DNA from 3 places in the Streptomyces sp. NPDC058086 genome. Region 3 is predicted to be linked to each of the others. Evidence: predicted binding sites of a transcription regulator. Region 3 holds the regulator's gene; each other region holds the start of a gene.

What was found. The regulator HrcA, encoded in region 3, represses chaperone genes, less so after heat shock. The targets are predictions, from matches to a motif close to TTNGCACTCNGNNNNNCNGAGTGCNAA.
Region 1: a site for HrcA is predicted at 2,254-2,280, ahead of groL (chaperonin GroEL). Genes of this name have one in related genera too.
Region 2: a site for HrcA is predicted at 1,703-1,729, ahead of groES (co-chaperone GroES). Genes of this name have one in related genera too.

What each region holds. Positions count from the first base shown of each region.
Region 1 covers NZ_JBHVST010000057.1:27,225-32,368, reverse strand. The annotation lists gene thrC (threonine synthase) at 1-959, shown strand, start outside; gene ACFVWD_RS34745 (MoaD/ThiS family protein) at 1,060-1,335, shown strand; gene ACFVWD_RS34740 (cold-shock protein) at 1,796-2,002, shown strand; gene groL (chaperonin GroEL) at 2,407-4,029, shown strand; gene ACFVWD_RS34730 (NADH:flavin oxidoreductase) at 4,220-5,144, shown strand, end outside.
Region 2 covers NZ_JBHVST010000001.1:118,733-123,876, forward strand. The annotation lists gene groL (chaperonin GroEL) at 1-1,120, opposite strand, end outside; gene groES (co-chaperone GroES) at 1,250-1,558, opposite strand; gene ACFVWD_RS00490 (polysaccharide deacetylase family protein) at 1,875-2,654, opposite strand; gene ACFVWD_RS00495 (polysaccharide deacetylase family protein) at 2,651-3,580, opposite strand; gene ACFVWD_RS00500 (methyltransferase domain-containing protein) at 3,691-4,878, shown strand; gene ACFVWD_RS00505 (RNA polymerase sigma factor) at 4,875-5,144, opposite strand, start outside.
Region 3 covers NZ_JBHVST010000011.1:117,478-122,621, forward strand. The annotation lists gene hemW (radical SAM family heme chaperone HemW) at 1-686, shown strand, start outside; gene ACFVWD_RS11585 (DUF3097 domain-containing protein) at 1,001-1,804, opposite strand; gene ACFVWD_RS11590 (MBL fold metallo-hydrolase) at 1,836-2,621, opposite strand; gene hrcA (heat-inducible transcriptional repressor HrcA) at 2,848-3,870, shown strand; gene dnaJ (molecular chaperone DnaJ) at 3,871-5,007, shown strand.

The DNA of each region.
Region 1 (5,144 bases), on a different contig from region 3:
AGGCCGGCAAGCTCTTCGTCAAGGACGACTCCGGCAACCCGACGCACTCCTTCAAGGACCGCGTCGTGGCGCAGGCCATCGAGGCCGCCCGCGCGTTCGGCTTCACCACCCTCTCCTGCTCCTCCACCGGCAACCTCGCCGGCGCCGTGGGTGCCGCCGCCGCCCGCGCCGGCTTCCGCTCCTGCGTGTTCATCCCGCACGACCTGGAGCAGGGCAAGGTCGTCATGGCCGCGATCTACGGCGGCGAGCTCGTCGGCATCGAGGGCAACTACGACGACGTGAACCGCTTCTGCTCCGAGCTGATCGGCGACCCGGCCGGCGAGGGCTGGGGCTTCGTCAACGTCAACCTGCGGCCGTACTACGCGGAGGGCTCCAAGACCCTGGCGTACGAGATCTGCGAGCAGCTGGGGTGGAAGCTCCCCGACCAGCTCGTGGTGCCCATCGCCTCCGGCTCCCAGCTCACGAAGATCGACAAGGGTCTTCAGGAGCTGATCAAGCTCGGACTGGTCGAGGACAAGCCGTACAAGATCTTCGGTGCCCAGGCCGAGGGCTGCTCGCCGGTGTCCGTCGCCTACAAGGCCGGCCACGACGTCGTACGGCCCCAGAAGCCGAACACCATCGCCAAGTCGCTGGCGATCGGCAACCCGGCGGACGGGCCGTACGTGCTGGACATCGCGCGGCGCACGGGTGGGGCCGTGGAGGACGTGAACGACGAGCAGGTCGTGGACGCGATCAAGCTGCTCGCGCGCACGGAGGGCATCTTCGCGGAGACCGCCGGTGGTGTGACGGTGGGCGTGACGAAGAAGCTGATCGAGAACGGGCTGCTGGATCCGACGCTGACCACCGTCGTCCTGAACACCGGTGATGGTCTGAAGACGCTGGACGCGGTGGCCGGTACGGGGCTGACGGCGACCATTCGTCCCAGCCTGGACTCTTTCCGAGAGGCCGGGCTCGCGTAGCGCTTGGCTGCGAGGGCTGTTTTTCGCTGCGGGCCGGTGGGGGCCGGTCGCGCAGTTCCCCGCGCCCCTACGGGCGCTACCCGACCGGAGGTCACAAGGAATGAGCGTCAATGTCCGCATCCCCACCATCCTGCGCACCTACACCGGTGGTCAGGCCGAGGTGACGGCCGAGGGTGGGACCCTCGGCGAGGTCATCGCCGATCTGGAGAAGAACCACTCCGGTATCTCCGCCCGCGTTCTTGACGACCAGGGCAAGCTGCGCCGGTTCGTCAACGTCTATGTGAACGATGACGACGTCCGCTTCGAGCAGGGCCTGGAGACGGCGACGCCGGACGGCGCGGGCGTCTCGATCATTCCCGCCGTCGCCGGTGGCTGACCACCTCGCGGGCCGTTACCCAGGGTGAGATTGTTACCCTTGGTAATGCCAATTACCGAGAGTTCATCGAATTGCCCCCTCCGTGAGAGAAGCGGAGGGGGCAATTCTGTATGGTTGAGCACGGTACAGTTGGGGAAGCCGCTCCACTTTGCATGCCGCGCGCATATGAGTTCGTGCCCGAAGTCCGGCAAGAAGTAGCCAAAGTGTCCCGCACTTTTGAGCCTTATATGGCATTTATGGGGCCCGACTTGCCCTGAATCTTCGCAAATTCTCCCTATATTCCCGATCAGCCATGCCCGGAATTCTCGTCCGATTGACCTGTTGCAGACGGCAGTTGGACAGATACATTCAGCCGCGGTCGACGCGTTCCGGCGCACACCCCCAACCGTTGGGGGGTGAGGTCTGACCCGGGTCCGCGAAGTGCGGTCCTGTGCAAGGGCCAGTAATAGGGGAGTTAGGCATGGCTCAGGGCACCGTCAAGTGGTTCAACGCGGAGAAGGGGTACGGCTTCATCGCGGTCGACGGTGGTGCGGATGTATTCGTCCACTACAGCGCGATTCAGATGGACGGCTACCGCACCCTGGAAGAGGGTCAGCGGGTCGATTTCGAGATCTCGCAGGGCCAGAAAGGGCCGCAGGCGGACATGGTCCGGCTCGCGACCAGCTGAAGCACGCGCCGACTGACTGTTCGACGTGGCGAAGGGCTCGTATCCCATGGGGTGCGAGCCCTTCGGTCTGTCTGTCCGTAGATGTGGCTGTCTGTCCATCGGTGCGGCTGGTTGCCCGTCGGTGCGGCTGTCTGCCCGTCGGTGCGGACCCGCTCGCGCACCGGCGCGACGCGCGGGTTGCGCGCCCCTTCTCACCTGCGGATCAAGGGGAGGCGCTTGCACTCGGCAGGGGCGAGTGCTAATCATTGGCGTTAGCACTCTGAAGGTGAGAGTGATAACGAAGGACCGGGTCGGTGAGGCCCGCAGGCCAGGTGGTGCAAGGAACCACGGGGCAGGCAGGCCGTCCGTCGCGGGCGCCAGCGCGGTCCGGAGCAATCCACCCCAGTCCGGGAGGACCACTTCACATGGCCAAGATCATCGCGTTCGACGAGGAGGCACGGCGCGGTCTCGAGCGCGGGATGAACCAGCTCGCCGACGCCGTCAAGGTCACCCTTGGCCCCAAGGGCCGCAACGTCGTCCTCGAGAAGAAGTGGGGCGCCCCCACGATCACCAACGATGGTGTTTCCATCGCCAAGGAGATCGAGCTCGAGGACCCGTACGAGAAGATCGGCGCCGAGCTGGTCAAGGAAGTCGCCAAGAAGACGGACGACGTCGCCGGTGACGGTACGACCACCGCGACCGTTCTCGCCCAGGCGCTCGTCCGCGAGGGCCTGCGCAACGTAGCCGCCGGCGCCAACCCGATGGCTCTCAAGCGCGGTATCGAGAAGGCCGTCGAGGCCGTCTCCGGTGCCCTCCTTGAGCAGGCCAAGGATGTCGAGACCAAGGAGCAGATCGCTTCCACGGCCTCCATCTCCGCCGCCGACACCCAGATCGGCGAGCTCATCGCCGAGGCGATGGACAAGGTCGGCAAGGAAGGCGTCATCACCGTCGAGGAGTCCCAGACCTTCGGTCTGGAGCTTGAGCTCACCGAGGGCATGCGCTTCGACAAGGGCTACATCTCGGCGTACTTCGCCACCGACATGGAGCGTATGGAGGCCGTCCTCGACGACCCGTACATCCTGATCGCCAACTCCAAGATCGCCAACGTCAAGGACCTGCTCCCGCTCCTCGAGAAGGTCATGCAGGGCGGCAAGCCGCTGCTGATCATCGCCGAGGACGTCGAGGGCGAGGCCCTGTCGACCCTGGTCGTCAACAAGATCCGTGGCACCTTCAAGTCCGTCGCCGTCAAGGCTCCGGGCTTCGGTGACCGCCGCAAGGCCATGCTCGGCGACATCGCCATCCTCACGGGCGGCGAGGTCATCTCCGAGGAGGTCGGCCTGAAGCTGGAGAACGCGGGTCTGGACCTGCTGGGCCGTGCCCGCAAGGTCGTCATCACCAAGGACGAGACCACGATCGTGGACGGCTCCGGCTCCGCCGACCAGGTCCAGGGCCGGGTCAACCAGATCCGTGCCGAGATCGAGAACTCCGACTCGGACTACGACCGCGAGAAGCTCCAGGAGCGCCTGGCGAAGCTGGCCGGCGGCGTGGCCGTCATCAAGGCCGGTGCCGCCACCGAGGTCGAGCTCAAGGAGCGCAAGCACCGCATTGAGGACGCCGTTCGCAACGCGAAGGCGGCCGTCGAGGAGGGCATCGTCGCCGGTGGTGGCGTGGCCCTCATCCAGGCCTCCTCGGTCTTCGAGAAGCTTGAGCTCTCGGGTGACGAGGCGACCGGCGCCAACGCCGTGCGACTCGCCCTGGAGGCCCCGCTCAAGCAGATCGCCGTCAACGGTGGTCTCGAGGGTGGCGTCATCGTCGAGAAGGTGCGCAACCTGCCCGTCGGCCACGGCCTGAACGCCGCGACCGGTGAGTACGTCGACATGATCGCCGAGGGCATCATCGACCCGGCGAAGGTGACCCGCTCTGCTCTGCAGAACGCCGCCTCCATCGCCGCGCTGTTCCTGACCACCGAGGCCGTCATCGCCGACAAGCCGGAGAAGGCCGCCGCGCCGGCCGGCGGCGGCATGCCGGGCGGTGACATGGACTTCTGATCCCTGCGAGGATCGGTTTTCCTGCCGAGGGCGGTACTCCCTGGAAACAGGGGGTGCCGCCCTCGGGCGTGTCCGGGGTCACAGGGCGAGGTGCCGGGCGGCCGGAATGACACGACCGGCCGGGGAGTTGTGGTTGACGCACCATCAATGCATACGCACATACCACCCGGTACCCGAGGAGCCCCCACACGTGTCTACGACTGCCCCCGCCTCCCGCGCGGCCGAGATCCTGTCCCGCCCCGTCTCGCTGAACGGCCTGACCGTCCCGAACCGGATCGCGATGGCACCGATGACCCGGCAGTTCTCCCCGGGCGGCGTCCCCGGTGAGGACGTGGCCGAGTACTACGCCCGCCGCGCCGCCGCGGGCGTGGGCCTCATCGTCACCGAGGGCACGTACGTCGGCCACGACTCGGCGGGCGAGAGCGACCGCGTCCCGCGCTTCCACGGCACGGAGCAGCTCGCGGGCTGGACGAAGGTCGCCGACGCGGTGCACGCGGCGGGCGGCACGATCGTTCCGCAGCTGTGGCACATCGGCATGGTGCGCAAGGCGGGACGGCCGCCGTACGCCGACGCCCCCGCGGTCGGCCCCTCCGGTATCCGTCTCGACGGCACCGAGGGCACCGGCAAGGCCATGACCCAGGCCGACCTGGACGAGGTCATCGCCGCGTTCGCCGAGGCCGCCGCCACCGCCGAACGCATCGGCTTCGACGGCGTCGAACTGCACGGCGCGCACGGCTATCTGCTCGACCAGTTCCTGTGGGCGGGCACCAACCGCCGTACGGACGCGTACGGCGGTGACCCCGTCGCCCGTACGAAGTTCGCGGCGGAGATCGTCGCCGCGGTCCGTGACTCGGTCTCGGCCGACTTCCCCGTCCTCTTCCGTTACTCGCAGTGGAAGTCGGACAACTACGACGCCCGGCTCGCCGAGACCCCGGAGGAGCTGGAGGCCATCCTGACCCCGCTCGCCGCCGCCGGCGTCGACGCCTTCCACGCCTCCACCCGCCGCTACTGGCTCCCCGAGTTCGACGGCGCCGACCTGAACCTCGCGGGCTGGACCAAGAAGCTCACGGGCAGGCCCACCATCACCGTCGGCTCGGTCGGCCTCGACGGCGACT
Region 2 (5,144 bases), on a different contig from region 3:
CGGCCAGCTTCGCGAGGCGCTCCTGGAGCTTCTCGCGGTCCCAGTCGGAGTCGGTGTTCTCGATCTCGGCCTTGATCTGGTTGACCCGGCCGACGACCTCCTCGGAGTTGCCGCCACCGTCGACGATGGTGGTGTCGTCCTTGGTGATGGTCACCCGGCGGGCGGTGCCCAGCACGTCCAGACCGACCTGGTCGAGCTTGAGGCCGACCTCCTCGGCGATGACCTGACCACCGGTGAGGGTGGCGATGTCGCCGAGCATGGCCTTGCGGCGGTCACCGAAGCCGGGGGCCTTCACGGCGACGGCGTTGAACGTGCCGCGGATCTTGTTCACGACCAGGGTCGACAGGGCCTCGCCCTCGACGTCCTCGGCGATGATCAGCAGCGGCCGGGAGGCGTTGGACTGGATGACCTTCTCCAGCAGCGGCAGCAGGTCCTGGATGGAGCTGATCTTGCCCTGGTGGATGAGGATGTACGGGTCGTCGAGGACGGCCTCCATACGCTCCTGGTCGGACACCATGTACGGCGACAGGTAGCCCTTGTCGAAGGCCATGCCCTCGGTGAAGTCCAGCTCCAGGCCGAAGGTGTTGGACTCCTCGACGGTGATGACACCGTCCTTGCCGACCTTGTCCATCGCCTCGGCGATGAGCTCGCCGACCTGCGGGTCCTGGGCGGACAGCGCGGCGACGGCGGCGATGTCGGACTTCTCGTCGATCGGGCGCGCGGTGGCGAGGAGCTCGTCCGAGACCGCCTTGACGGCCGCGTCGATGCCCTTCTTGAGCAGCGCCGGGGAGGCACCCGCGGCGACGTTCTTCAGGCCCTCGCGGACGAGCGCCTGGGCCAGCACGGTGGCGGTGGTCGTACCGTCACCCGCGATGTCGTTGGTCTTGGTCGCCACCTCCTTCACCAGCTGGGCGCCGAGGTTCTCGTACGGGTCGTCGAGCTCGACCTCGCGGGCGATGGTGACACCGTCGTTGGTGATGGTGGGTGCGCCGAACTTCTTGTCGATGACGACGTTGCGGCCCTTGGGGCCGATCGTCACCTTGACCGTGTCGGCAAGCTTGTTGACGCCGCGCTCGAGGGCGCGACGGGCGTCCTCGTCGAACTTCAGGATCTTCGCCATGGGAGCGATTCAGCCCTCTCGGAAAACTGGGGTGAACGAACTGCGCCCCCGACGCCCGGCTGGTTATGGTCGCGGGGGCCAGGGGCGCAGTTCACTGCAAAACTGGGTGAAACGGTGAAGCTCGGCGAACTACTTCTCGATGATCGCGAGCACGTCGCGAGCCGAGAGGACGAGGTACTCCTCGCCGTTGTACTTCACCTCGGTGCCGCCGTACTTGCTGTACAGCACGATGTCGCCGGTGCTGACGTCGAGCGGCAGGCGCTCGCCGTTCTCGAAGCGGCCCGGGCCCACGGCGAGGACGACGCCCTCCTGGGGCTTCTCCTTCGCGGTGTCCGGGATGACCAGGCCGGAAGCCGTGGTCTGCTCGGCGTCCAGCGGCTGGACCACAACACGGTCCTCGAGCGGCTTGATGGCAACCTTGGAGCTGGTGGTCGTCACGATCCGACCTCCCCCTTCGGAGATCTCACGGGGTTAACTGTCTGAGGTGGCGACCAGGTGGATCCGTCGTCGCGGGTGCCGGACCTGCCCGTCGCTATTGGCACTCTCCAGGGGGGAGTGCCAGGGCCGAGACTATGACCGCGATTAGCACTCGGTCAAGCGGAGTGCCAAAGGCCTCCGGCGTGGCGTGGGGTTCCAGGCACCCGGCGTGAGTGTCGGCGCGCCCGGGGGCTGCCGCCCCCAGACCCCCGCTGCCGGCCTGAACGGCCTCGTCCTCAAGCGCCGGACGGGCTGATTGATGCCCCAAGTCGCATGCTCAGAGGTAGTTCTCCAGGCGTGCCGGTGTGAGGCCCTCCGCCTGGATGCGTCGCAGGAGTCTGATCGTCGCCTCCGTGAGGTTGGGCTCCTCGAAGCCGGTGAGGATGTCACCCGGTCGCAGCCGGTGGGCGTCGGGCTCCCGGCCGAGGACGACGGCCACGACCCCGCAGTCGGCGGCGGCGTGCAGCGTGGTGGTGTCGTAGGCGTCGTAGGGGGGACGGAAGAGCCGGGGGCGGATGCCGAAGCGGGCCTTGAGCTTCTCCTGCTGGCCGCAGATCTCGGCCCGCTGGCCCGCGTACGGCAGTCCGCGCAGCGAGGCGTGGTGGAGGGTGTGGTTCTGCACGCTCGCGCCGACCGTCCGCAGTTGGGCGAAGTGCCCGTACCCCGGCCCGACGACACTGTCCGTGAGGAACATGCTGACCGGCAGCCGCAGTTCACGGACCATGTCGACGAACCGCGGATCGCGCTCGGCACCGTCGTCGTACGTCAGGAAGACCACTTTGTCGCGGGTGGGTACGCGGCCCACGACGGGAGCCAGTCCCGGCGCCGCGCCGCGGAGGGCGGGCCGGGCGGGCCGCTGCGGCGGGGCGGCGAGCGGGGTGGGCAGCCCCCAGTGGCGGTACGTCGCCGGGCTCGGCCCGTTCGGCCTGGATCTGCGCACCTCCTGCGCGGCCTTCTTGCCCAGCCGTTCGATCGGGTCGACGGACTGGGCACAGCCGGTGCAGCCGGTCAGGAGCGCCGCGGTGAGCGCCCCCGCGACCAGCGCCCGCGTTCTCACAGGTAGTCCTCCAGCCGTGCCACCGCGTACCCCTTGTCGGTGACCAGCTTCAGGAAGCGGCGGACCATGTCGGGCATGGTGCCGTCCCAGTCCTCTTTGCCGCGGAAATGGGTGAGGACGATGTCGCCGGGGTGCAGGTCGCGGTCCCAGTCGCGGTACTCCCAGTGGTCGACGAAGACCTCCTCGTCCCAGATGGGCGCGTACTTGATGCCGCAGGACTTGGCGGCGCGCAGGGTGTCCTGGTTGTAGTTGCCGTAGGGCGGCCTGAGGACCTTCGGGCGCTTGCCGAACTGCTTCTCCATGACGTCCTGCATGCCGCAGATCTCGTGCCGCTGCTCCTCGTACGACAGCCCGGGCAGGTAGGGGTGGGTGAGGGTGTGGTTGTTGAGGGTGACGCCCTGGTCGCGCATCTTGCGGAAGTACCCGTAGTCGTCCTTGACCAGGTAGTTGCTCAGGAAGGCGGTGTACGGGATCTTCAGGTCGCTCATCATCCTGAGGAACGCGGGGTCCTTCTCGGAGCCGTCGTCGATGGTGAGGAAGACGACCTTGTCCTTGGTGGGGACGGTCGTGAAGACCGGCGGCAGGCCGAGCTCTTCCTGATCGGTGACCTCGAAGCCGTCGCGGGGTCTGATGACCGGCTTCCTCGCCGGGGCCGGCGGCGCGGCCAGCGGGACCTTCGTGAGCCCCCAGTGCTTGGCCGCGGCGGCCCGGGCGGCCTGCTGCTCGCGGAGTCTGGCGGCGTAGGAGTCGAGGGCGCGGGCCGGGGGCGCGTGCAGCGCCTGCTGGGGCCCCTGGGCCGAACGGGCGCCGTTGGTGTCGTCGTCGGCGCAACCGGACGCGAGGGCGGCGACGGCGAGGACGGCGACCCCGCCCCAGACACGTGCCCTCTTTGCGTTGTTTTTGTACTTTTGTCGTACTGATCGCATGGTGTCGGATCCTTGCAGGCCACCGCACGTCCAAGGCTCCGACACCGCGACCGAAGGCGCACCGTCCACCGACTGGCCCACACCCGCCCGCACTGACCGACAATGGGCCGGTGAACGACGTCTCCTTCGCCTCCCTCCTCACCCCCGAGGGCCGCGCCCTGCTCGACGAGGTGCGCGGCACCGAACCGGCCCAGGAGCTGGCCGTCGCCACCCGGCTGCGCCGCGACCACCCGGCCGAACTGGTCTCGGCCGCGCTCGGGCAGGCGCGGCTGCGGCAGCGGGCGGCGGCGAAGTTCGGCGCCGAGGACGCGGAGCGGATGTTCTTCACCCCGAACGGGGTCGAGCAGTCGACGCGCACCACGGTCGCCACCCATCGCGCGCGGCGGCTGCGGTCCCTGGGCGTGCGCTCGGTCGCCGACCTGTGCTCCGGCATCGGCGGCGACGCGATCGCGCTGGCCCGTGCCGGGATCCGCGTCCTCGCCGTCGACCGCGACCCGCTGACGGTGGCGGTGGCGCGCGCGAACGCCGAGGCGCTCGGGCTCGCCGACCTCATCGAGGTGCGCGAGGCCGATGTCACGGAGGTCGACACGCAGGCGTACGACGCGGTCTTCGTGGACCCGGCGCGGCGCGGCGGACGCGGCCGGATCTTCGACCCGGAGGCGTACTCGCCCCCGCTCTCCTGGGCGATCGAGACGGCTCTGAAGGCCCCGCTCGCCGCCCTGAAGATCGCCCCGGGCATCCCCCACGAGGCCATCCCCGCCGAGGCCGAGGCCGAGTGGATCTCGGACGCCGGAGACGTGAAGGAGGCGGTGCTGTGGTTCGGCACCGAGCCGGGGCTGGTGCGGGCCACCCTGCTGCCCGGCCCGCGCGAGCTGCGCGGCCGCGGCCTCCCCGACCCCGCGGTGCGCGAGGTCGGGCGCTACCTGTACGAGCCCGACGGCGCCGTCATCCGCGCCCATCTGGTCGCCGAGGTCGCCGAGGAAGTCGGCGGCGGGCTGGTCGACGAGACGATCGCGTATGTCACGGCGGACGAACTGCGCCCGACGCCGTACGCCTCCGCCTACGAGATCACCGACCGACTCCCCTTCAACGTGAAGAAGTTGAAGGCGCTGCTGCGGGAGCGGGGGGTCGGGGTGCTGACGGTGAAGAAGCGGGGGTCGGCGGTCGAGCCGGAGGAACTCCGCAAGAAGGCCCTGCCCAAGTCGCACGGCCCGCACTCGGCCACCGTCTTCCTGACCAGGGTCGCGGGGGCACCGACGATGCTGCTCGGCCACCCGGCCCAGCGGCACGCCTCCTAGCAGCAGTCCCGCGCGCGGGTCTCCAGCAGCTCGCGTTCCCGTTCGTTGCGGGCCAGGCCGGCGGCTCGTTCGAACTCCGCGCGGGCCTCCGCCGTACGGCCGAGGCGGGCCAGCAGGTCGCCGCGGACGCTGGGCAGCAGGTGGTAGTCGCGCAGGGTCGGCTCGCCGGCCAGACGGTCGACGATCTCCAGCGCCGGGGCGGGGCCCTCGGCCATGGAGACGGCGACGGCGCGGTTCAACTCGATCACGGGAGACGGGGAACGGGT
Region 3 (5,144 bases):
AGGCGCGTGCGGCCGGGTTCGAGCATGTGAACCTCGACCTGATCTACGGCACGCCCGGTGAGTCCGACGACGACTGGCGGGCCTCGCTCGACGCCGCGCTCGGTGCCGGGCCTGACCATGTCTCCGCGTACGCGCTGATCGTCGAGGAGGGGACGCAGCTCGCCCGCCGTATCCGGCGGGGCGAGGTGCCGATGACGGACGACGACGTGCATGCGGACCGGTATCTGATCGCCGACGAGGTGCTGTCCGGGGCGGGGTTCGACTGGTACGAGGTGTCGAACTGGGCCACTTCCGCCGCCGGGCGGTGCCTGCACAACGAGCTGTACTGGCGGGGTGCCGACTGGTGGGGGGCCGGGCCCGGGGCCCACAGCCATGTGGGCGGGGTGCGGTGGTGGAACGTGAAGCATCCCGGGGCGTATGCGGGGGCGTTGGCCGCGGGGCGGTCTCCGGGGGCGGGGCGTGAGCTCCTCTCGGAGGAGGACCGGCGGGTGGAGCGGATTCTGCTCGAGCTGCGGCTTCGGGAGGGGTGTCCGTTGTCGCTGCTGAGGGTGGAGGGGCTTGCGGCGGCGGGGCGTGCGTTGTCTGAAGGGTTGCTCGAGCCCGGGCCGTACGGCGAGGGGCGGGCGGTTCTTACGTTGCGTGGGCGGTTGCTGGCGGATGCGGTGGTCAGGGACCTGGTGGACTGAGGGGGCTGCGCCCCAGACCCGAGCTGTGTTCTTCTTCCGCGGGCGAGTGGGGGCTGGTCGCGCAGTTCCCCGCGCCCCTGAGGGGGCCGGGGCTCCGCCCCGGATCCCCCGTCCGCCCGGTGGTACTTCGCCTGCGGGCGGGTGGGGGCTGGTCGCGCAGTTCCTCGCGCCCCGGGGGGATCGGGGCTGCGCCCCTGATCCCCCCGGTTGCCTGGAGTTCTTCGGCTGCGGGCCGGTGGGGGTTGCTCGCGCAGTTCCCCGCGCCCCTAAAAGCCTTCAGCCCGTCCGGCGTTTGAGGGCGAGGGAGCGTGTTGTCAGTGCGGGGCTGTGACGAAGTCGATGAGTTCCTCCACTCGGCCCAGGAGCTCCGGCTGCAGGTCCTTGTAGGAGTGGACGCGGGACAGGATGTGCTGCCAGGCGGCGCCGGTGTTCTCGGGCCAGCCGAGGGCGCGGCAGACGCCGGTTTTCCAGTCCTGGCCGTGGGGGACCCGGGGCCAGGACGGGATGCCCACGGAGGACGGCTTCACGGCTTCCCAGATGTCGATGTAGGGATGGCCGAGGACCAGGGCGTGCTCGCTCGTGACCGACGCCGCGATACGGGACTCCTTGCTGCCGGGCACCAGGTGGTCGACGAGGACGCCGAGGCGGGCGTCCGGCCCGGGCGAGAAGTCCGCCACGATCGCGGGCAGGTCGTCGACGCCCTCCAGGTACTCGACCACGACGCCCTCGATGCGCAGATCGTCGCCCCAGACCCGTTCGACCAGCTCGGCGTCGTGGCGGCCCTCCACGTAGATCCGGCCGGCACGGGCGACCCGGGCCCGAGCGCCGGGGACGGCCACCGAACCGGAGGCCGTGCGGGTGGGACGGACGGCGGTGGTGGAGGGGCGGGTGAGAGTGACCACCCGGCCCTCCAGGAGGAAGCCGCGCGGTTCCAACGGGAACACGCGGTGCTTGCCGAAGCGGTCCTCCAGTGTCACCGTGCCCGCCTCGCAGCGGATCACCGCACCGCAGAAGCCGGTAGCCGGCTCCTCGACCACCAGGCCCGGCTCCGCCGGAACCTCCGGCACGGGCTTGGGCTTCTTCCATGGCGGAGTCAGGTCCGGAGAGTACTGGCGCATTCGGATGACGATAGGAGAAGCCCGGCGGCACTCACCGCGACACGCCGAAATCCGACGCGTCGAAACCGGGCGTGGCGAAACCGGGCGTGGCGGAACCCGGCACGCCGAAACGCGCGGCCAACGCGTCCCGCTGGGACCGCACGAACCCGGCGTCCACGACCGCCCCGTGACCGGGCACGTACAGCGCGTCCTCCCCGCCGAGGTCGAGCAACCGGTCGAGGGCCCCGGGCCAGCGCGACGGTACGGCGTCGGGGCCCGCCTGGGGCTCGCCGGACTCCTCCACCAGGTCGCCGCAGAACACCACCGTCGGGTCGCCCGGCACCACGACCACGAGGTCGTGGGCGGTGTGGCCCTCGCCCATCCGCACCAGCAGGACCTCGGTGCCGCCGGTCAGCTCAAGATGCCAGGTACCCCACACGTAGTGCCGGGGAAGCACCAGGGTGTCCGCCGCCTCCTCCGCCGCCCGGGCGTCCAGACCGCACCGCACCGCGTCCGCGTACAGCTCCTCGCGCCCGTGCTCGTACACCTCGGCCGAGCCGCCCGCGACGAGGACCTCCGCGCCCGCGAACGCCGCCGCGCCGAAGACATGGTCGAAGTGGGGGTGCGTGAGCGCGAGGAAGGTCACACGGCGGCCGGCGAGCGTCTGCGCCTCCCCGCGCAACCGTGCGCCCTCCGCGAGGCTCGACCCCGCGTCGACGATCAGCGCCCCGCCCTCGCCCACGACCAGCCCGACCGTGCAGTCCCAGACCGGAAGCCGCCGCCGCCCGACCCGCGGTGTCAGCTCCTCCCACCCGGACTCTTCCCAAGTCACCTTCATACGCCGACGCTAGCGGTGAGGGCGTGGACGGTACGACATCGCGGGCAGGGACGGTGTGACATCACGGGACACGTCGGTGTACGTCCGTGCACCTTGCACAAGATCGCGGGGCCGCCCTTGCCGGGGCCGTACCCACCGGCCGTACACTGGGCCGGGGAATGCTGGCACTCGCACGCGCTGAGTGCCAAGCGAGGCGCCGAGGGGTCGACAGCTGGAGGTGTGCGCGATGCTCAGTGAACGCAGGCTCGAAGTGCTGCGCGCCATCGTCCAGGACTATGTCGGCACCGACGAGCCGGTCGCGGTCGGGTCCAAGGCGCTGACCGAGCGGCACCGGCTGGGGGTCTCCCCGGCCACCGTCCGCAACGACATGGCGGCCCTGGAGGACGAGGGGTACATCGCCCAGCCGCACACCAGCGCCGGGCGGATCCCCACCGACAAGGGCTACCGGCTCTTCGTCGACAAGCTCGCCGGCGTCAAGCCGATGACCGCGCCCGAGCGGCGGGCCATTCAGAACTTCCTGGACGGCGCGGTCGACCTGGACGACGTCGTCGGGCGGACGGTGCGGCTGCTTGCGCAGCTGACCCGGCAGGTCGCCGTCGTGCAGTATCCGTCGCTGACGAGATCGACCGTGCGGCACGTGGAGCTGCTGTCCCTCGCCCCTGCTCGTGTGATGCTCGTGCTGATCACGGACACCGGGCGGGTCGAGCAGCGCATGATCGACTGCCCGGCACCGTTCGGAGAAACGTCTCTCGCGGATCTGCGGGCCCGGCTCAACAGCAGGGTCGCGGGCCGTCGCTTCGCGGATGTCCCGCAGCTCGTGCAGGACCTCCCGGACGCGTTCGAGGCGGAGGACCGGGGTACGGTCGCGACGGTGCTCTCCACTCTTCTGGAGACGCTCGTCGAGGAGACCGAGGAGCGGCTGATGATCGGCGGAACCGCCAATCTGACGCGCTTCGGACATGACTTCCCTCTCACCATCCGGCCGGTGCTCGAAGCGCTGGAGGAGCAGGTCGTGCTTCTCAAGTTGCTTGGTGAGGCCGGGGATTCGAGCATGACCGTGCGAATCGGTCACGAGAACGCGTATGAGGGACTCAACTCCACGTCCGTGGTCTCGGTCGGCTACGGTTCGGGCGGCGAGGCAGTAGCCAAACTCGGCGTGGTCGGCCCGACCCGCATGGATTACCCGGGAACGATGGGAGCGGTACGCGCAGTGGCACGGTACGTCGGACAGATCCTGGCGGAGTCGTAAGTGGCCACGGACTACTACGCCGTACTCGGCGTACGCCGCGACGCGTCCCAGGACGAGATCAAGAAGGCCTTCCGGCGGCTCGCACGCGAGCTGCACCCGGACGTCAATCCCGATCCGAAGACGCAGGAGCGGTTCAAGGAGATCAACGCCGCGTACGAGGTGTTGTCGGACCCGCAGAAGAAGCAGGTCTACGACCTCGGCGGCGACCCGCTGTCCCAGTCGGGCGGCGGCGGTGCGGGCGGCTTCGGCGCCGGTGGGTTCGGGAACTTCTCGGACATCATGGACGCCTTCTTCGGTACGGCGTCGCAGCGCGGTCCGCGGTCGCGTACGCGGCGTGGCCAGGACGCCATGATCCGGCTCGAGATCGAGCTGGACGAGGCGGCCTTCGGCACGACCAAGGACATCCAGGTCGACACGGCCGTCGTCTGCGCCACCTGCAACGGTGAGGGCGCGGCGCCGGGTACCTCGGCCCAGACCTGTGACATGTGTCGCGGTCGGGGTGAGGTGTCCCAGGTCACGCGGTCCTTCCTCGGGCAGGTCATGACCTCCCGGCCGTGTCCGCAGTGCCAGGGCTTCGGGACCGTCGTCCCGACTCCCTGCCCCGAGTGCGCCGGTGACGGGCGGGTCCGGTCGCGTCGCACGCTGACCGTCAAGATCCCCGCCGGTGTCGACAACGGCACGCGGATCCAGCTCGCGGGCGAGGGTGAGGTCGGGCCCGGTGGCGGTCCCGCCGGTGACCTCTACGTCGAGATCCACGAGCTGCCGCACTCCACCTTCCAGCGGCGCGGGGACGATCTGCACTGCACGGTGACCATTCCGATGACCGCGGCCTCGCTCGGCACCAAGGTGCCGCTGGAGACCCTCGACGGTCTTGAGGAGGTCGACATCCGTCCGGGCACGCAGTCCGGGCAGTCGATCCCGCTGCACGGGCGGGGTGTCACGCATCTGCGTGGCGGCGGCCGGGGTGACCTCATCGTGCATGTCGAGGTGACCACGCCGACGAAGCTCGATCCCGAGCAGGAGCGGTTGCTGCGGGAGCTGGCGATACTGCGGGGCGAGGAGCGGCCCACCGGGCAGTTCCAGCCCGGGCAGCAGGGTCTGTTCTCGCGTCTGAAGGACGCGTTCAACGGTCGCTGACGGGTGTTCCTGGGGCTCCGCCCCAGGCTCCCGATGGGGTTCTTCGGCCGCGGGTGGGTGGGGGCTGGTCGCGCCCACGCGGCGGAGCCGCATATGTCACGGTCCCGGGGGCGCCCCCGGGCGCGCGGCCGCCCCGC